DNA from 3 places in the Photobacterium carnosum genome. Region 3 is predicted to be linked to each of the others. Evidence: predicted binding sites of a transcription regulator. Region 3 holds the regulator's gene; each other region holds the start of a gene.
What was found. Region 3 encodes PurR, which represses purine synthesis genes. Its sites were predicted from a motif close to TNANGNAAACGTTTNCNTNA; they were not measured.

Region 1 (7,051 bases), on a different contig from region 3:
AATTTAGCGATAGAGTGTATTGTCTCTTGATGTAAAAGCCCAGCCATTGTGTTGGGCTTTTTTATAAGGAAAATATCATGGTTGTTGTTACACCAACAATTGTTATGCCAACGATTATTACGCCAACAAAAGTACTTTTCACTCAAAATATCTGGCAAATAAACAGTGCCGTTGTTTGTGCTGTTGCTGCTAAAAATGGCGGCACGTGGATCGTTGTTGAGCAAACACCCTTTCATCCTGTAAGTCATATTTGGCCAGATCATCCCGCGGATCGTGGTGAATTAATTTATCAATCCCAGCATTATACTGTGACAGATTGTGTTGTAGGTGCGATAGAAATAGCTACGCAGCAATTATATATTGCCGCTGATATTCCTGTTAAACGTGAGACTGATGGTTGGGTGTTTGTTGTGGCTCATCATCTAGCATTACCGCTTGCTCTTTGTGTTGGTAAAGAGGTAACACTGGTGGTTGATAAAGCATATCAACAGGGGTTAAGCCGTGGTCACAGTGGCGGTCATTTATCATCATTAGCATTAAATAAAGTGCTACATACTGATTTTTGGCGAAAAGATCCGAGTCGACGTGATGAGCTTGGCTATTACGATTTCCATAGTTACGCGCAAGAAAAGAGCATTGCGAGTGAAAATTGTAATACTGATCATTATCGATTAGGTAAAACTTTGCGTAAACGTGGACTTAATAGTGTTGAAATGATCGCGGATATTGAACAAATAACCGTTAAAATTAACCAACAATTAGCGTTATGGGTAGCATTAGCGACGCCAATAGTGATGCGTCGTGAAGGTGATGCATTAACAGATTCTCGTTATTGGCAATGTGATCTTGGTGATGAGGGAATCATTGAAATTCCCTGTGGTGGAACGCATGCGACCTCATTAGCAGAATATCTTGCGTTAACGGTAAAGTTTGAAGTTATCTCTGATCAACAATTAGTAATGATAACGACGGCCGTTATGGCATAAATAATAATATGATCATGATATTTAAATCGTCTAAGGACGATTTTTTTGTAGGTGTAATTGCCTATTTTTTATAGCGTTAGCAAAGGTGAAGATAACTGTTTTTATTGTTGAATGAGAATAACTCTGCGTTATCTTAATATTTAATATGGTCAATATTTATACTTTTTTCAATATGATCCTGATTTATTAAATATTAGATCATAGCAGTTTTTGTGATATTTTTTAGAGTTTAATGCTGTTTAAAATTCATATACAGGATATGTAACTTATGCTTTCGGGATGTGTATTGATAAATATTCTTTTGAGAGCTGATCGCTGATCAAGTTTAATAAACACAATGATCACCCATAAGGGTGATGATCATATTAGGGATCATGGTGTCATTATGACAATGAGTGATCGAGAGAATTATGAAGCATTAGTTAGGGTTGTGCTAAATATTTAAAAAGTGATATTTAATTTTAGTAGCATCTAACGCAATAATTTTGCATGCTAGAATAAATTCATTTAGGAGTAAAAGAGAGTGATTAAAAATACTTGTCCGCAATGTGAGAGTGAATTGAGTTGGAAAGATCAGGGATATTTTTGTGAGTATTGCCAACAAAAAGTGACTAAAACTGCATTTTGTCCTGATTGTTCTGAGCAATTAGAGAAATTACAAGCGTGTGGATCTGCGAGTTACTTTTGTAATTATTGTAATGAGTTAAAATCAAAATCACGCGTAAAAATCGTATTTAATAAAGCAGAAGATTAATATTTTAGCGCAATTATGCCGCAATAAAAAAATTATATTGCGGCATTGAAGAGTGATGGATAACGAGTATTAATTGTTATTAACGGTGGTATGAATCTTACCATCTGTGACTGTTGTGATCAGTTGATCACCCGCTTTAACTTGATCACAACGACGAATAAGATCCCCTTTATCATTACGCGTAATTGAGTAACCACGGCTTAGGGTTGCCAGTGGGCTTACGGTATCTAATTTTTCGGCAGATAACGATAATTTATGCTGAGCATTTAACAGGTTACGATCCATTGCATCCAATAAACGTCGCTTGGTATTAATAAGTGTGGTTGTGTTGTGTTGCAGACGTTGCTGTGGTGAATGAAGTGATAATTTATATTGGTTTTGAGTAATACGTTGTTGTTGTTTTTGTATTTTTTTCAGCATTATCTGCTGTAATCGACGGGTTATATCATCTAGGTGCTGTTGTTGTTGGTTTAAACGCAGCTGTGGATGTTGACGATCTAAACGGTGCTTTAATTGATTCACATGCTGTTTTTTATCAGCGAAATAAAACTGAATCGCATGGCGTAATTGTTGTTGTTTCTGAGCAATTTTATCGGTTTGTGCTGAGCTATCACGACTGATTAATTCTGCCGCAGCAGAGGGCGTCGGTGCGCGCATATCTGCGACAAAATCAGCAATGGTGACATCAACTTCATGGCCGACAGCACTGACGATCGGGATCTGACTTGCTGCAATGGTTCGTGCAACAATTTCTTCGTTAAATGCCCATAAATCTTCTAATGAACCACCCCCTCGACCAACAATTAAAATATCACATTCTTGGCGTGAGTTTGCCCGTCCAATGGCTTGAGCTATTGATATGGCTGCACCATCACCTTGAACCATTGTCGGATAAATAACCACCGCTAAACTTGGATCTCGACGTTTTAATACTTGCAGAATATCGTGAAGAGCTGCGCCTGTTTTAGAGGTAATAATACCGACACGTTGAGGTTGTTGTGGTAATGGTTTTTTCAATGCTTGAGCAAATAATCCTTCAGCAGCAAGGGTCATTTTTAGTTGTTCAAATTGTTGCTGTAAACGACCATCCCCTTCAGGTTGCATGCTTTCAATAATCAACTGATAGTCGCCGCGAGGTTCGTAAATTGATAACCGCGCTTTAACTAAAACTTGATTACCATTGCCGGGTTTAAAGCTGACATGGCGATTGGTACCTTTGAACATCGCGCATTTTACTTGAGCACGAGAATCTTTAAGGGTGAAATACCAATGGCCAGAAACGGGCATTGAAAAATTTGATAATTCGCCGACGAGCCAAACTATTCCCATTTCATTTTCAAGGATTAGGCGGACTTGTGCATTGAGACTGGAAACGGTGTAGATACGATCGTTGGATTGGCTTTGAGAAGCGAATAGAGTCACGAAGGAAGTACCTGCTAACGAACGAATGAATGGCGGCAGGCGGTCAAAAAACTATCAAATAGAACGAAAAACGCCTAGGCAGATCAATGGACAGATCTTGGCCGTATTTCGTCGACCGCATCACCGGATAGTTAACCGAAATATACTACTCAGCAAATGTTTTTTGTCAATTAAAAAAATAAAAATAATTCTAGCCAAACGATTGCTTCATACGTATAATCCGTTCGCAATATTTTAATCTTCTTTGTAAACCTTTAAATTGGTGTGAGATATTGCATGTTACGAATTAAAAAAGAAGCGTTGACGTTTGATGATGTATTACTAGTTCCTGCTCATTCTACAGTCCTACCTAACACTGCCGATCTGCGCACTCGTCTCACGAAAGAGATTGCTCTTAACATTCCTATGCTATCAGCATCTATGGATACAGTGACTGAAGGTCGCCTCGCCATTGCACTTGCTCAAGAGGGCGGCATTGGTTTTATCCACAAGAATATGTCTATCGAACAACAAGCGGCTGAAGTTCGCATGGTTAAAAAGTTCGAAGCAGGCGTTGTTGCAGAACCTGTTACTGTTAAACCAAATAACACTATCGCAGATGTTAAACGTCTGACCTTAGAAAATGGTTTTGCAGGTTATCCTGTGGTTGCAGATAACAATGAATTAGTTGGTATTATTACTGGCCGTGATGTTCGTTTTGTTACTGACCTTTCAATTAAAGTTGAAGAAGTAATGACTTCTAAAGAGAAGTTAGCTTCAGCAAAAGAAGGCGCATCTCGCGAAGAAGTTGAAGCGATTATGCAACAGTACCGTGTTGAAAAAGTACTGTTAGTTGACGACAATTTCCGCCTAAAAGGGATGATCACTGCGAAAGACTTCCAAAAAGCAGAACGTAAACCAAACGCGTGTAAAGATGAGCGCGGCAGTTTACGTGTAGGTGCTGCTGTTGGTGCTGGTGCGGGTAATGAAGAACGCGTTGCTGCATTGGTTGAAGCTGGTGTTGACGTATTACTTATCGATTCATCTCACGGTCATTCAGAAGGCGTTTTACAACGTATTCGTGAAACACGTGCCGCTTTCCCTAATCTTCCTATTGTTGGCGGTAACGTTGCAACAGCAGACGGTGCTCGCTCATTAATTGAAGCTGGCGTAAGTGCAGTTAAAGTGGGTATCGGCCCAGGTTCAATCTGTACTACACGTATTGTGACTGGTGTGGGTGTTCCTCAAATTACTGCGATTTCAGAAGCTGCATCAGTGGCTGATCAATACGGTATTCCAGTTATTGCTGATGGTGGTATTCGTTACTCTGGCGATTTATGTAAAGCGATTGCTGCGGGTGCATCATGTGTGATGGTTGGCTCAATGTTCGCTGGTACTGAAGAAGCACCGGGTGAAGTTGAACTGTATCAAGGTCGTTCTTATAAATCATACCGTGGTATGGGTTCACTTGGCGCAATGTCAAAAGGCTCTTCAGACCGTTATTTCCAATCAGATAACGCAGCAGATAAGCTTGTACCTGAAGGTATTGAAGGCCGTGTTGCTTACAAAGGTTTGATGAAAGAAATCGTTCATCAGCAAATGGGTGGTTTACGTTCAAGCATGGGTTTAACTGGCTCTGCAACAATTGAAGACTTACGTACTAAAGCTGAATTTGTACGGATTTCAGGCGCAGGCATGAAAGAGTCGCACGTACATGATGTGATAATCACAAAAGAAGCGCCTAACTACCGTACGGCTTAATTATTAAGCAGTCAGTATTCGTTGAACGAAAACGATTGCCTAAGTTGCGAAGTTAGATAAAATCGGGGCTAGATATAGCCCCCAATACATTCAATTTTTGAGATAGTTCTATAATGACCACTACCGCAAATATTCATGACCAACGTATTCTTATTTTGGATTTTGGTTCACAATACACTCAGTTAATTGCCCGCCGTATCCGTGAAATCGGCGTTTACTGTGAGCTTTGGAGCTGGGATGTTGATGAAGCTGATATTCGTGATTTCAATCCAAACGGTATTATTCTTTCTGGTGGTCCTGAAAGCGTAACTGAAGCGGGTTCTCCTCGCGCACCACAGTATGTATTTGAAGCGGGTGTTCCTGTGTTTGGTGTATGTTACGGCATGCAGACCATGGCAGAACAACTGGGTGGTAAAGTTGCAGGTTCTGATGAGCGCGAATTTGGTTATGCGCAAGTTAAAATTGTTGAGCAAACTGCTTTCTTAAAAGATATTCAAGATGCTGTTGCTGCTGATGGTACGCCATTACTTGATGTATGGATGAGCCACGGCGATAAAGTTGTCGAGATTCCAGCTGATTTTATTAAAGTTGCTGAAACTGATACTTGCCCATTTGCTGCAATGGCAAATGAAGACAAGCGCTTCTACGGTGTACAATTCCATCCTGAAGTAACGCATACTCGCCAAGGTATGAAGTTAATTGAAAACTTCGTGATGAATGTGTGTGGCTGTGAAAAGCTATGGACATCAGCTAATATTATTGAAGATGCAATTGCACGTATCAAAGAGCAAGTCGGTGACGATGAAGTTATCCTTGGTCTGTCTGGTGGCGTTGATTCGTCAGTCGTTGCAATGCTTATTCACCGTGCGATTGGCGATAAGCTAACATGTGTATTTGTTGATAACGGTTTACTTCGTCTTAACGAAGGCCAGCAAGTAATGGACATGTTTGGTGATGACTTTGGTCTAAAAATCATCCATGTTAAAGCAGAAGATCGTTTCTTAGATGCGCTTGCAGGTATTGATGAGCCTGAAGCGAAACGTAAGAAAATTGGTCACGTGTTTGTTGACATCTTTGATGAAGAATCAAAGAAATTAAAAAATGCTAAGTGGCTAGCACAGGGTACGATTTATCCTGATGTGATCGAATCAGCCGCATCTAAAACAGGTAAAGCGCACGTAATCAAATCTCACCATAACGTTGGCGGTTTGCCAGATGATATGGCAATGGGTTTGGTTGAACCATTACGTGAGTTATTTAAAGATGAAGTACGTAAGATCGGTCTAGAACTTGGTTTGCCTTATAACATGCTTTACCGCCACCCATTCCCTGGGCCTGGTTTAGGTGTTCGTGTGTTAGGCGAAGTGAAGAAAGAATACTGTGACTTACTACGTCGTGCAGATGCAATCTTTATTGAAGAGCTACATAACGCTGATCTTTACAATAAAGTATCGCAAGCGTTTACTGTATTCTTACCTGTACGTTCAGTGGGCGTGATGGGCGATGGTCGTAAGTATGATTGGGTTGTATCGCTACGTGCGGTAGAAACGATCGACTTTATGACTGCGCATTGGGCACATTTACCTTATGATTTCTTAGGTAAAGTATCGAATCGTATCATCAATGAAGTCAATGGTATTTCACGTGTTGTTTACGATATTTCTGGTAAGCCACCCGCAACGATTGAGTGGGAATAATTACAGGTTTATTAGCACTAATTGAATAAAAAAAGCACCTACGGGTGCTTTTTTTATGGCTGCTATTTAATGCGATTAAAGTAAGATTTATCTTTTTATTGGTTAGTTGTTACTTATTTGTTTGATTTATGTTTTTTGTAAGTGTCGTATTAATGATTGGTTACAATATGTAGTGGTTAGTAGGTGTTATTAGTAGGTTTATAACACTGTTTGTTGTGGTAGTTTCATTACAATCGTTCAGCGAATATTCATATTTGATTTGGACAAAAAATGAGATCGACTACATGTAAGTAGATCCGCATAGCAAACATAACCAGCATAAGGACATGGAATTACCATGAACGACAAAATACTGAAGCAAGCACCACCCCCTTCGACGAGTGCGATGGACAAGTTTTTAAATGGTATTGAGCGCACAGGTAATAAAATTCCTGATCCCGCGTTACTGTTCT
Region 2 (7,051 bases), on a different contig from region 3:
TCTATGCTTTAGATCAGCTCAAAAGTCGTAATTTCCAAGGAAAAATAGCCGCTATAGCAAAATACAGTGATGAAGAGACACAATTACACCAACAAGGTATTGATGCAGCCTTTAATATTTATAGCGAAGCGGGTAGCGGTTTTGCTCGTGATGTCTGTGATCACCTCCAACCTCAAATAATCCCACGAAAACCACACTAAATTACACTTCAAAACTTAGATATTTCGCAGAGAAAAATAAACAGTAGCGATGCTGTTGTTTATTTTCTCAATTAAAAAACTCTGCAAAAATAGATAATATTCATAAAAATCCAATTTAAATAGATAATATTCAGCAGCAATGCTTTATTTAAATATAATCATAATAAATAGTTGTAATTTATTAACGAATGCGTAATTTTAACAATCAACGAAAAGCAAAATCAGTATAAACATCAATTACCATAATGATAACTTATTCGCTACATGATACATTTTCATCAATTATGGATAATAAAAAATAAAACGTTTGGAGTAGTATTATTATGTGTTCAATATTCGGCATCCTTGACATCAAGAGCGACGCTTCAGTACTTCGTACAACAGCCCTTGAATTATCAAAAAAAATGCGTCATCGCGGTCCTGATTGGTCAGGAATTTATGCGTCAGACAACGCTATTCTAGTTCATGAGCGTTTAGCGATTGTTGACTTAAATAGTGGTGAGCAACCGCTATATAACACGGATAAAAGCCATGTACTTGCGGTCAATGGTGAAATTTACAACCACAAAGAATTACGCGCTGAGTTTGCACCTAACTACCCATTCCAAACAGAGTCGGATTGTGAAATTATCTTAGCGCTTTATAAGGAAAAAGGACCGGAGTTATTAGATTACCTCAACGGTATCTTTGCCTTTATTCTGTATGATGAGCAAGAAGATGCTTACCTTATTGGTCGTGACCACATTGGTATTATCCCGCTTTATCAAGGCTATGATGAACATGGTAACTTCTATATTGCTTCTGAAATGAAAGCACTAGTGCCAGTATGTAAAACAATCAGTGAATTTCCTCCAGGCACTTACCTTTGGAGTAAAAAAGGCGAACCTGTTCGTTACTACAAACGTGACTGGATGGAATTTGATGCAGTTAAAGACGCAACAACCGATAAAATAGCATTAGCAGATGCCCTTGAAAGTGCTGTTAAACGCCAGCTAATGACAGATGTACCTTATGGTGTATTACTGTCTGGTGGTCTAGATTCTTCTGTAATCTCTGCGATCACAAAGAAATTCGCCGCTAAACGTATTGAAGATGATGAACAATCACAAGCTTGGTGGCCAACACTGCACTCGTTTGCGATTGGTCTTGAAGATGCACCCGATCTAAAAGCAGCGAAAATTGTAGCCGATGCCCTTGGTACGGTTCACCACGAGTTAACCTATACTGTCCAAGAAGGCCTAGATGCCATTCGTGATGTTATTTACCACATTGAAACCTATGATGTCACCACGATCCGCGCCTCAACACCGATGTATCTTATGTCACGTAAGATCCGTGCTATGGGGATTAAAATGGTGCTTTCAGGTGAAGGTGCTGATGAAATCTTTGGGGGTTATTTATACTTCCACAAAGCACCTAACGCTAAAGAATTCCATGAAGAAACAGTGCGTAAGTTATTAGCGCTTAACATGTTTGACTGCGCACGCGCTAACAAATCAATGGCAGCATGGGGCATAGAAGCTCGTGTACCCTTCTTGGATAAAGAATTCCTTGATGTTGCAATGCGCATTAACCCTCAAGATAAAATGTGTGGCAACGGTAAAATGGAAAAACACATTCTTCGAGAGTGTTTTGAGCATTATTTACCAGAAGCCGTTGCATGGCGTCAGAAAGAACAATTCTCTGATGGTGTAGGTTATAGCTGGATTGATAGCTTAAAAGAAGTTGCTGAAGAAAAAGTGACTGATAAGCAGTTAGCAACAGCTGCATTCCGTTTCCCATATAACACGCCAACAACAAAAGAAGGCTATGTTTACCGTGAAATTTTTGAAGAACATTTCCCGCTAGAAAGTGCCGCTAAATGTGTACCAGGTGGTCCATCGATTGCTTGTTCTAGTGCAAAAGCCATTGAGTGGGATGAGAGTTTTAAAAATGCCGCAGACCCATCAGGTCGAGCGATTGCAGCGGTTCATAACCAAGCTTACAAGAAATAGATAAATTAACGTTATAAAAAAACCGCCATCGAAAATGGCGGTTTTTTTTATGGTTAATAACAACGTGTTATTAACGTTCCCAGTAAGCTTCTTCTAGGCTATCTTCACGCTCAGGTAAGCCGCGAGAAAGACGAGGTGAATACTGAGCTAATACTTCATAACTTACCCGGTTTGCATACAAACAAACCTGAGAGAATGATGAGTACGTTAGGAACGAATATTGGTGCTTACTTGAATTTGGCACGTTTTCTTTATGATAACGGTTAGCAGACATATCATGCAGTAATGCAGATAATGCACCATCACCGGCACCATTAGTATTTTTGATTCGCTCTGGGCCACCCATGTATGGAGCAATATGTGAATAAACCTTAGTTGGATTCTCACATGTCGATTTAATCATAGGACGGCTAAATTCATAACGGTTAAATTCAGCAATATCACCAGGTAATAACGGTAATGCAGTCTCACGTTTTGCTGATTCTTCAGTATAACCCGCAGTGTATAAACCAACAGGGCCAGCAGTACACAAAACAAGATCAACCCATTCTAGCGTTTTATCTGCTGCAACTAATGGATCAGACTCACCCGTTAACGCTTCACCTTCGTCTTCATTCATTGCAACCACTGTTACATGGTCGCGTAAGAAATCACGCCACCATTGTGGATCGTCTTGAATAACGAATTTAGTACCCAACGTTAATACCACTGGTACGTCATATTTCTTAGCGTACTCAATGGCTTTCATTGTCGCTGCTGGCATAGGATCGCCAGGCTTACAACGTACAAGATAAGCCGTTATAACTAATGCTGATGCATTTTCAAATACACACTCAGGAATGCTATCAGGTCTAAGTTGGTTCATGTTACCTTCGTTTATCGCGAAGGTACGCTCACCATCTTTAGAGATCAGCGCAAAACAACGGCCAATTGGACCATTGACAGGCTGCAGATAATTCATATCCATACGGCTTGAAGTATTACAAAGATAACGGTAAGCATAGCTACCAATTTCAATGTCTTTACTCATTACACCTAATAATACGGACTTATCATCAGCTAATACTGAGTAATTATGTAACGTATTACCAATCGTGCCACCAGCAAATTCATGAGTCACAAGATTATTATCTTTTAACTCATTATAAAGTGCTTCTGCTTTTTCATCGGTAATCACCAATGAATGGCCTTTACTCAGCTCATAACGTTCCAGAAATTCATCATCAACGTAGGCTTCAATATCAACCAATGTTTGATCGATACCCACAACATGAGTACGTGTTAAACGCTTCTCTATCTTCGTTTGACTTAGAAGTGGATCGCGAGCATGTACAGGGAAATAATGCTTAGATTTTCGTTGGCCTGGAAATTTCATGTCAATGGGCTGTCAAGTTGTAAATTTTGCGAATTCTATCACAGAATTTGGTACATAAAAGCAAAAGCTATCATCGGTTTTACGAATAATAGCCACAAACAACAACGCAAACGTTATCGTACATATAATGATGTTTATCTCTATATCAAGATTACCATCCTTGTGTATGCTGTTTAATCAAGTTTTCCATCATCAATATATGAGCAGGACTGTCATTTAAGCATGGGATCAAATTAAACTCTTTACCACCAGCTTCAATAAATACCGCTTTACACTGCTCTGCAATTTCTTCTAGTGTTTCCAAACAATCAACCGAGAAAGCAGGACACATCACATCTAAACGTTTAATACCTTTTTCAGCTAATGATTTAATTGTCGCTTCCGTATACGGCTTCAACCATTCTTCCCGTCCAAAGATAGATTGATAACTCATGCTCATTTTCTCACGTGGCATATCCAGTAATTGAGCCAATAATACCGTGGTTTGATGACAATGGTCTGGGTAGGGATCGCCATTATCTGCATAACGCTGAGGAATACCGTGGTATGAACACAATAGATAATCAGGTTGCCCTTTCTCTGCCCAAAACACCTCAACAGACTGAGATAACGCCGCAATATAATCAGGGTGATCATAGTAATGATTCACAAAACGGAGTTCGGGTAATTCAGGCACTGTTTTTAACTCTTTAGCAATACGATCAAAAACTGCGGCGGTTGTCGTTGCCGAATATTGTGGATATAACGGTAGTACGATAACGTGCTTACATCCCTGCTGTTTTAGCTGTTGCAAGCCTGATTGAATACTGGGCTCACCATAGGTCATACCTAATGCAACGGGAACATTTAAAGATTGTTGTAAGGCTTGTTGCTGACGACGTGAATACACCATTAACGGTGAGCCATCATCCATCCACACGGATTGGTATAATTTAGCCACTTTAGGTGAACGTATTGGTAAAATAATGCCATGTAAAATAGGACACCATAACCAACGCATCATATCAACCACACGCTTATCATGCAAAAATTCCGCTAAAAACTGTTTCACGCCAGCGGTTGTTGGTGCATCAGGAGTACCAAGATTAACCAGTAATACCCCATAGTTATTATTAATTGTCATCGGTATTTATCCTTTATCTTTTACTCATCACTGAAAACAACTTACTTCCAGCTTCTTTTTAATACATTTAAATAACAAAAAATACGCAATTTCGCTATAACATTTTATACTACTGTTATATTAAAACCAAAAAAAACGAGCATTACCAATTGGTAAGCCCGTTTATTTACATCGTTATTAACTATTATAAATAATTAGCTAATTAACAATGCTATTTATGCTAATGCTTTCTCAAGCTGTGCACTTACTTCAACAACAGGTAACGTACCATCAAACTTAAGGTACTTAGTATTACCAGCAGCCGCTTCTTTACCGTAGTATTCGATAAGAGGTGCAGTTTGGTTATGGTATACCGTTAGACGTGCACGAACTGTTTCTTCTTTGTCATCTTCACGAATAACAAGCTCTTCACCTGTTACGTCATCTTTACCAGCAACCTTTGGTGGGTTGTAAACAGCATGGTAAGTACGACCAGAAGCAAGGTGAGCACGACGACCCGCCATACGTTCAACAATCACATCGTCAGCAACGTCAAATTCAATAACGTAGTCAACAACAACGCCATTTTCTTTAAGACCATCTGCTTGAGGAATTGTGCGAGGGAAACCATCAAGTAGGAAACCTTTTGCACAATCTTCTGCAGTGATACGCTCTTTAACAAGACCAAGAATGATATCGTCAGACACAAGTTGACCTGCATCGATCACTGATTTTGCTTGCTTACCTAGTTCAGTGCCCGCTTTGATTGCTGCACGTAACATGTCACCAGTGGAAATTTGTGGAATACCAAATTTTTCCATGATGAATTGAGCTTGAGTACCTTTACCTGCACCGGGTGCACCCAGAAGGATAATGCGCATTGTGTTCCCCTTTAAAATAGAGTGGAAATTTGCAAAAAACTGAAAATACACTGATTAGCGCTCAGTCGCAAGCTTGGCACTATGACCAAGCCGCGATTGAATGATTTATCAGAATAGTCTGTGATTTTGATTAATTAATTGATTATTTAACCAACAACTTGTTTACGGCAGCTAAGAACTGTGAAGGATCATCCATCGTACCGCGTTCAGCAAGCATTGCTTCACCAAACAATAATTCAACCCAGCGACCAAAGACTTCTTCGTCAGCTTCATCCGCCATTTGCTTCACTAAGCTATGCTCTGGATTTAACTCAAAGATGTACTGCACCTCTGGCGCTTCATGACCAGCAGCTGCAAGCAATTTCGCCATTTGTGTACCCATTTCGTTTTCGTCTGTCACCATAACGGCTGGAGTATCATGCAGTTTAAACGTTGGGCGTACTTCTTTAACGCGCTCACCAAGGTATGTTTTGGTGCGATCAGTAACAGAAGTGAATTCTTTTTCTGTTTCTTTCTGCTTTTCTTTTTCTTCTGCATTATCAAATGAAGACAGATCAAGATCAGATTTTGTGATCGCTTGGAATTTCTTACCTTCAAATTCAGGTAAGTGACCCATTAGGTATTCATCAATACGATCGTACATCAAAATAACTTCTAAGCCTTTAGCACGGAATTGCTCAAGGTGTGGACTATGCTTAGCCGCGTTAAAGTTATCTGCCGTTAAATAATAGATCTTCTCTTGACCTTCTTGCATACGGCTAATGTAATCGGTCAACGAAACAGTTTGCTCAGCAGTATCATTATCTGTTGATGAGAAACGTAGCAATGCTGCAATTTTATCACGGTTGCTAAAGTCTTCTGCCAAGCCTTCTTTTAGCACCTGACCAAACTCTTTCCAGAATGATTGATATTGCTCTGGCTCATTTTTTGCCATGCGCTCAAGCATTTGCAATACACGCTTCGTACATGCTTTACGTAGAGCTTGAGTCACTTTATTGTCTTGCAATATTTCACGTGAAACATTTAATGGTAGATCATTTGAATCAATTAAACCGCGCACAAAACGTAAGTACGTTGGCATGAACTGTTGTGCATCATCCATAACAAACACACGTTGCACATACAATTTAAGACCATGCTGGCCATCGCGGTTATTTAAATCCCACGGTGCTTTTGATGGAATGTATAACAAACTCGTATAATCTTGCTTACCTTCAACACGGTTATGACTCCATGTTAATGGCTCGGCATAATCATGGGCAACGTGATTATAAAATTCTTTATACTCATCATTGCTGATATCTGACTTATTACGCGTCCAAAGTGCTTGTGCTTTGTTAATTTGATCCCATTTTGTCCCTGTTACCTTGCCTTCTTCATCTTGTTCTTCTGTTTGAATAAAGACAGGGATACCAATGTGGTCAGAATATTTACTAACGATTTCACGTAAACGCTGTTCATCTAAGAACTCTTGCTCATCAGCACGTAAATGTAAAATA
Region 3 (7,051 bases):
AATGAGAATCACATCGACTCTTAAGTAGCAAGACCGAGGTAACTAATATTGTATTTCATTTAATGACAAAATTTTTTTTTATTCAAAACATTATTGGAAATAATAAATAACAAATAATAATAACGAAAGTCATAATCGTTACATTAAGAGCAAAATGTGACGTGCGTATGTTATTTTTTATGATTAATAATAAAAAATAGTTAATAAAAGGTTTTATTTTATGGTTGTGACGGGGTTTGTAGAAATTAATGAATAAATATTTTATTTTCTTATTCTTTTTATGTGTTTAATTTACTTGTTCAATAAATGTACATTTTAGCGTGCGTTTATCATGTTTATTGATTTGGAATGGGTAATGTAAGGATTGTGTAGGGGTAGATACGTGTATTTGTTGGATAAATTAAAGAGGCACTGGGCCTCTTTATTCTTAAGCGTCACTTAGCCAGTTGACGGATATTTATTATAGTTTAGCTAGCAGTTCATTGCGTCTGCTTTCTGGTATTACTGACCAATGTTGGCCATGTATAGCGCCTTCCAATGCCCATAGTAACTCTAAACTTAATGATGCCTCTTGTCTTTTTTGTAATGCCTTATAGGCGTTGAGTGCACCAATATCATAGAGTTGATCAATCGTTTGAATTCCGACTTTTTTAAGCATCCTCTCATTTGAAAGCCGTAGGTTAGGTAAATCTTTTATTCTATCCGGAGTGCAACATTCTTTTGCTTTTTTATCAGCTTGTGCTGCTTCAAGAGAATATTTTGCTTGCTCTATTATTTTTTCAGGTTCTTCCCACCATTCATCAAGAATAGCGTAATGTTTTGTTCTGACGGGAAAACCTCGTTTTTCATAGATATAGGGTTTTAAACCCGCTTGTTTAAATTCCTCTTTTGTTTTTGCATTTGCTCGTAGATGGAGTTTATTATTAACGACCAGTGCGAACATTGTCTCACCTGCGAAAATACCAAAGCCACCAAACATGGAGCGAGATCTAACGTTGCCTAAATGATCTAATAGCTGTAATGAATTTTTTAATATTGGTTTGTCCATACTTCTACTCGGTGAATAAATGAGTGTCACCTAACATTAAAGTAGTTGTAAATTTACTTTATTATTAAAGTTATTTACGAGATAAATTGCCTACTCTAAATCATCCATGCATTACTCTATAAATAATACTATCAATAGTGAAGTATTATTTATATTTTGTAAGTCTTTTGCTTACTATTATATGTGTTTACAAGGTTCATTATATTCGATCTTTTAAAAAGGTAAGTTTTAATATTAATGACAGCTGATGAATCTGTGAGATTGCTCATGTTTTCTGACGGTAAGGATAGCGACGGTAGAGATAAGGATTGGATTGATTACGAATGGATGAAAAAGCCAATAGAAATATTGGCTTGATAAATAGGTTGTTATATTAGCGTAAATCTTTTACAGACTTGCGTTCAACGATTGCAGGTGCCATTTCAAAAATTTGACGCTCATGATCTTTGTTCTTCATTCGGTCCATTAGAATTTTAATGGCGGTTTTACCTAAACGACGTTTTGGCTGGTGGATTGTCGTTAATGGCGGTGCGAAGTAAGGTGCAAGATCAATGTTATCGTAACCAATAATTGAAATATCATCAGGAACACGTAACCCAGCTTGCTCAAAGGTACTAATAAGTGCCATTGCCATGATGTCATTAAAACAGAAAATAGCCGTTGGGCGCTCGGTCATTGCAATATATTTTTCAGCCGCTATAACCGCTGAATCACACTCAAAGTCACCTTCAAGGATCCAATCTTCGTTAACGGCTAAGTTAGCTTCAGCCATCGCTTTGTTGAAGCCTTTTAAACGTTCACGACAAGTGGTTTTCTCATTATGGCCAGATAAGCAACCAATGCGACTATGACCATGGTCAATAAAATATTTAGTCGCAAGATAGCCACCTTGCTCGGCGTTATCCTGAATTTTATCAGTATGTGGGCTTTCTGGACCCCAGTCCATTACAACCATAGGTAGGTCTTTTTGGCGCTCAAGCAGATCCAATAGTTTCTGATCAAGATCAGAACACATCACTAATAAGCCATCGACACGCTTTTCTGCAAGCATACGTAAATAATCATATTGCTTAGAAAGATTACCTTCAGTATTACATAAGATGAGTGTGTAACCTTCGCGGTAGCAGTACTCTTCAACACCATGTACAACTTCAGCAAAAAAAGGGTTAGTTGATTTAGTTACTAGCATACCAATAGTGCGAGTGGTATTACATTTTAGACTACGCGCAACAGCACTTGGTGCGTAATTAAGCTCTTCAACAGCAGCCAGTACTTTTTTTTGTGTGGCTTCTGCGACAAAGCGCGTTTTATTGATTACGTGTGAAACTGTTGTCGTTGAAACTCCAGCCATACGTGCAACATCTTTAATGGTCGCCATATTTATTCTTCTAATAATGAGTGCTAGAGTTGTTTCTAGCTAATTCTGTGGTACCAAATTGAATAATTACTGAGATGAATATAATTCAATGTATTTACGTAAACTCTCTCGTTAATTATTCAATTTGGCACCGATAATGTTTTATTACATACTTAAATGGTATTAACACCAAAAACCGCATTTGTTTGCGGCTTTTATAATTATTGCATATTTTTCAAGTGTAATCGCTTGCGTTCACATTTTACTGAGTGTTACGCGTAGTGCAACGTTTCAATTGTCTTGGAGTAAATTATTTGATAGCTATCAACAAAAAAACGTTAATTTCAGTAATTTTATCGTAAGGTTACTAAAATTTACTAGGTACGATCAACATAATATTATGATAGTAGATAAGGATAACCATGGACAGGATGAGGATGTACAGAAACGTGCCAGCCATAGATGCTATGAATTATTAGGGGGGTTAATGCTTGCCATGGTGAACCATCGGCTTGAATTTTACCATGCTGAATAATAACCATCCGTTGAGCATATTGTGCGGCTAAGTTGAGATCATGTAATACAATAATAACCGCCGCACCTTTAGCCGCCATTATTTGTGCCATTTGTAATGTTTTATGCTGGTGAGCTAAATCCAAGGCTGATGTCGGTTCATCTAACATTAGAATGCATTTATCATGTGCTTGGCTTAATTGGGTTAAAACGCGTGCGAAATGGATCCGTTGTTTTTCACCACCAGATAACGTTGGATATAAGCGTTGAGCAAGATGAATGACGTCAGTATCTTGCATGGTTTGGGTAGTAATTCGGTCAATTTCTTGACGTGATAAACATAGCGGCATCGTACCAAGCTCAACCACTTCTTTACAGGTAAAGGCAAATGAGAGCGAACTGTGTTGCGGCAAAATACCTAAATGACACGCTAGTTCAGATCGTTGCCAACTATTTATATCACGATCAAAAAATGCAACTTGACCACTTTCAGGCTCTATTTCACCGCACAGTATTTTAAGAAGGGTACTTTTACCTGCACCGTTAGGCCCGAGTAGTGCTGTTATTTCTCCTGCTTTTATATCGATACTAAAATTATCTAATAAGACTTTACCCGCCAGTGTTAACTGTAAATTACGTGCTGAAATTACAGTTGAGCGTGCTGAGGTTGCCGTCATGCGATTCTGCCTTTTTGTTTATTAAGTAGATAAATGAAGAATGGAGCGCCTAAAATGGCGGTAATAATACCCACGGGGAGTTCTTGCGGTGCAAACGCACTACGGGCGATCATATCGGCAACGAGTAAAATCAATGCGCCTAAAATAGCTGAAATGGGTAAGAGGGTTTTATGATTAGGACCTGAAATCATGCGTCCTAAATGGGGGATCACCAGACCAATAAAGCCAATCGGACCCGTAATAGCAACAGTAATACCTACACCCGCAGCACAGACAATAATTAAACTACGCTTTAGATGTTGAACATTTACCCCCATATGACGAGCTTCAGCTTCGCCCAATAAAAACGCATTAAGCGCATTTGCTTGGCGATAACAATAATAATAAATGACGACGAGGCTCACAAAAGCGAGGCCAATATTCGGCCACGTCGCTCCTGCTAACGAGCCCATTGACCATAAAGAAAAATCACGTAGCGCTTGATCATTCGCAATATAGTTAAGTAACCCAAGACCTGCACCCGAAATCGCTCCAATTGCCACACCCGCCAATAGCATTACCACGACAGATGTACCATTTTTATCGGTGCCAAGGTGATACACCAAATAGGTACTAATAGCGCCACCCAAAAAAGCGAAGAAGGGCACAGCACCAATATTCATTAATAAAGGATATTGCGTCATTAACGGGGTAAATAAAATGATCGCAAAAGCTGCGCCTAGGCCAGCACCTCCTGAAATACCAATAATACCTGGGTCTGCGAGGGGGTTACGAAATAATCCCTGTAGAACAGCACCGCAAATAGCCAGTATTGCCCCGATAGCAATACACAATAATGTTCGTGGTAGACGTATTTGATGGATCACGAGATCAATATGAGCGGCAAGCTGATGGTCTCCAGGTAATAATGCTATAAAACTATCTTTATAACTGATATCCATCGGTCCAATTGCAATTGAGCTTAATAATGCAAAGAGCAATGATCCAATACTGATAGTGTAAATAACATGGGGTGAAATACGGCTGTCGTTCATGATGGCTTTATCTCAGATTACGATTGTGGGTAGAAAATATGATTAAGGCGCAGAGCTTCATTAATACTATGGATGCCTAAGCCACCAATTAATGCCGTACCGTCAATCACTGCAATTGCATTATTTTTTGCCGCAGGGGTTGCCTCTAAGACGGGCATTTTTTTGATAAGTTGTGCCATGTCTTTGATGGAGGCTGTCGTACGGTTACTGAGTAAAATAATATCAGGTTGCATTTGTAAAATGGCCTCGGTTGAAACTGGCTTATAATTTGATACCATCGCCGCTGCTGGGTTTATTGCCCCCGCTAAAGTAATAATACTGTCGGCGGTGGTATTTTTTCCGGCAACACTAATTGGTCGTCCATCATGAATCATTAAGAACAATACTTTTTTAGGCTGAGTCTGGTGTGAATTGTTTTGTTTAATCGTTTTTACTGTGGTGGTTATGGTTTGTTTAAGCTGCTGCGCTTGTTGTGAATGTTGGGTTAAGGCTGCCACTTGATCGATTCGATGCAGTAAATCAGGCACCGTTTCACCACCGTTAACAATATCGACCTCAATTCCCGATTGCTTTAACAATGTTAATGTCTTTGGTGGACCCATTTCATCGGAGCCAATAATGCGAGTCGGGGCTAAAGCAATCAAGCTTTCTGCTGACAGTTGACGGTGATAACCCACTTTAGGCATGTTATCTGCCACCAGTGTTTTACTGGTTACATCGACGGCAATTAATTGTTGCTCAGCCCCTAATGCATTAATGATTTCAGTAATAGCAGCACCCGCGCTAATCACTCTTGCAGAATTTGGTTCTGCTTGCGCATGGGCTAAGGGACTAAATAAGCTTGATGCGGAGATAAACAGTGTGGTTGATAACAGTATTTTTTGAGAAATATATCGTAAAAAAGGTGCAGTTATAAAAGAGGTATGACGGTCCATTATTGTTGATCTTCCATTAATAGTTGCGTGGCTTTAATGTCGTTTTTTTGTAGAAAAGCTAATAATTTGAGCATCTGTTCGACTGAGGCTTTTTTATCAGCACCAATAACGACGGGTTTATTTGCCTGTGCTTTTACAGCGGCTAATAGTTGTTGTGAAAAGTTATCCCAGTTGTCGATCGATTGACCGTCTAATGCCCAATAAGGTTCAGCGGCAACGAGGTTTATTGTGATCGGATCGGCTTTGGTTGTTTGTAATATTTGAGTCGCGGTTTGCGGTAATTCTACATCTAATGCTTTAATTTTCACTGTTGCGGTAAGTAATAAAAACACCATCACAATAAAAATAATATCCAATAAAGGCGTTAAATCAGGGTTGAGTTCATCTGTGTTTTGCTGATGATTATTGATACTAATCATGCTGATTTACCGTTGTAAGCTGGGTTTTCTTCACAAGTATCACACGGCTTTACTGGGCCATTACCGACATCAATGTTCATGCCTTCTAACCATAAATTACAACGATTTAGACTGTGCTCTAATGTCGCCATGATGCTATCGGCCCATAAGCCTAATAATTGTGAGCCTGTAATGGCAGGCAGGGCAATAATTAAGCCAGCAGCGGTAGTGCGCATCGCTAAACCTAGACCATCAGCAAGATCACTGGGAGTCACAGAGCCTGTTGATAGGGCAATGCTTTTAAACATTTCAATTAAGCCCAACACCGTACCAAGTAAACCTAATAGCGGACTAATCACACCAATTAAACTCAGTAATCGTAACCCTGAACGCAATTGTTGACGTTTTTGAAGTAGCCAAATACCCGCGGCATCTTCACGTAATGGTTTCGTAAAATGACGATGGGAAATCAGCATCGAGATGCCTTTACATAATAATGGCCGTTGGTGTTTAAGTTGTTCTGCTAACTGATCAAGTGCGCGATCATCATGGCGATTTTGTTTATCCAAAAGGGCGGTAACTTTGGTTTTTCCAACACCAGTACAGAGTAATACTTGTATAAACCGTTCAACTAAAATCATGACCGTTAATATCGAGCAAATAAGCAGCGGCCATGTCATAAGGCCAAATTGTTGGGTGAGGTTGTCAATAACAGTCATGGTTTAGTCCAGTTTAAAACGTACAGGGATCTGTACTCGGTGGGCAATCGCTTTACCGTTCACAATATGAGAAGAAAAATGCCATTGTTTGATCGCCGCGATTGCCGCGTTATCTAAGATCTGTGCGCCTGATGATTTGATCAGTTTTTGCTTGAGTTGTTGTCCTTCTATATCAATCCAGACTTCAATCAGTACTTGACCTTCAATGCCGCGACGTTTGGCTAATTTGGGGTAATTGACAGCGCTGGGTCGCATAGCAAAGGTCGGTTTTGATACCAACTGTAATGCTTGTGTTCCTGCGTTATCGACTGCGGCGGCCGTTGTTTTATTCGCTTGATTTAATTGTGCTTTTATCTGCTTTAATGTTGTT

Region 1: guaB (IMP dehydrogenase) is a predicted target of PurR. The motif match lies at 3,353-3,372, and genes of this name have one in related genera.
Region 2: GLP24_RS02890 (inosine/guanosine kinase) is a predicted target of PurR. The motif match lies at 3,672-3,691, and genes of this name have one in related genera.

Annotation. Positions count from the first base shown of each region.
Region 1 covers NZ_WMDN01000039.1:9,076-16,126, forward strand. Annotated here, with positions in the region: gene der (ribosome biogenesis GTPase Der) at 1-2, shown strand, start outside; gene GLP24_RS19095 (alanyl-tRNA editing protein) at 78-986, shown strand; gene GLP24_RS19100 (zinc ribbon domain-containing protein) at 1,510-1,740, shown strand; gene xseA (exodeoxyribonuclease VII large subunit) at 1,810-3,162, opposite strand; gene guaB (IMP dehydrogenase) at 3,439-4,902, shown strand; gene guaA (glutamine-hydrolyzing GMP synthase) at 5,016-6,599, shown strand; gene GLP24_RS19120 (AbgT family transporter) at 6,937-7,051, shown strand, end outside.
Region 2 covers NZ_WMDN01000002.1:192,914-199,964, reverse strand. Annotated here, with positions in the region: gene GLP24_RS02900 (cation:proton antiporter family protein) at 1-200, shown strand, start outside; gene asnB (asparagine synthase B) at 524-2,194, shown strand; gene GLP24_RS02890 (inosine/guanosine kinase) at 2,265-3,569, opposite strand; gene hemH (ferrochelatase) at 3,721-4,692, opposite strand; gene adk (adenylate kinase) at 4,908-5,552, opposite strand; gene htpG (molecular chaperone HtpG) at 5,695-7,051, opposite strand, start outside.
Region 3 covers NZ_WMDN01000003.1:104,180-111,230, forward strand. Annotated here, with positions in the region: gene GLP24_RS04065 (TfoX/Sxy family DNA transformation protein) at 461-1,048, opposite strand; gene purR (HTH-type transcriptional repressor PurR) at 1,422-2,426, opposite strand; gene GLP24_RS04075 (heme ABC transporter ATP-binding protein) at 2,804-3,595, opposite strand; gene GLP24_RS04080 (FecCD family ABC transporter permease) at 3,592-4,629, opposite strand; gene GLP24_RS04085 (heme/hemin ABC transporter substrate-binding protein) at 4,647-5,564, opposite strand; gene GLP24_RS04090 (ExbD/TolR family protein) at 5,564-5,983, opposite strand; gene GLP24_RS04095 (MotA/TolQ/ExbB proton channel family protein) at 5,980-6,681, opposite strand; gene GLP24_RS19920 (energy transducer TonB) at 6,685-7,051, opposite strand, start outside.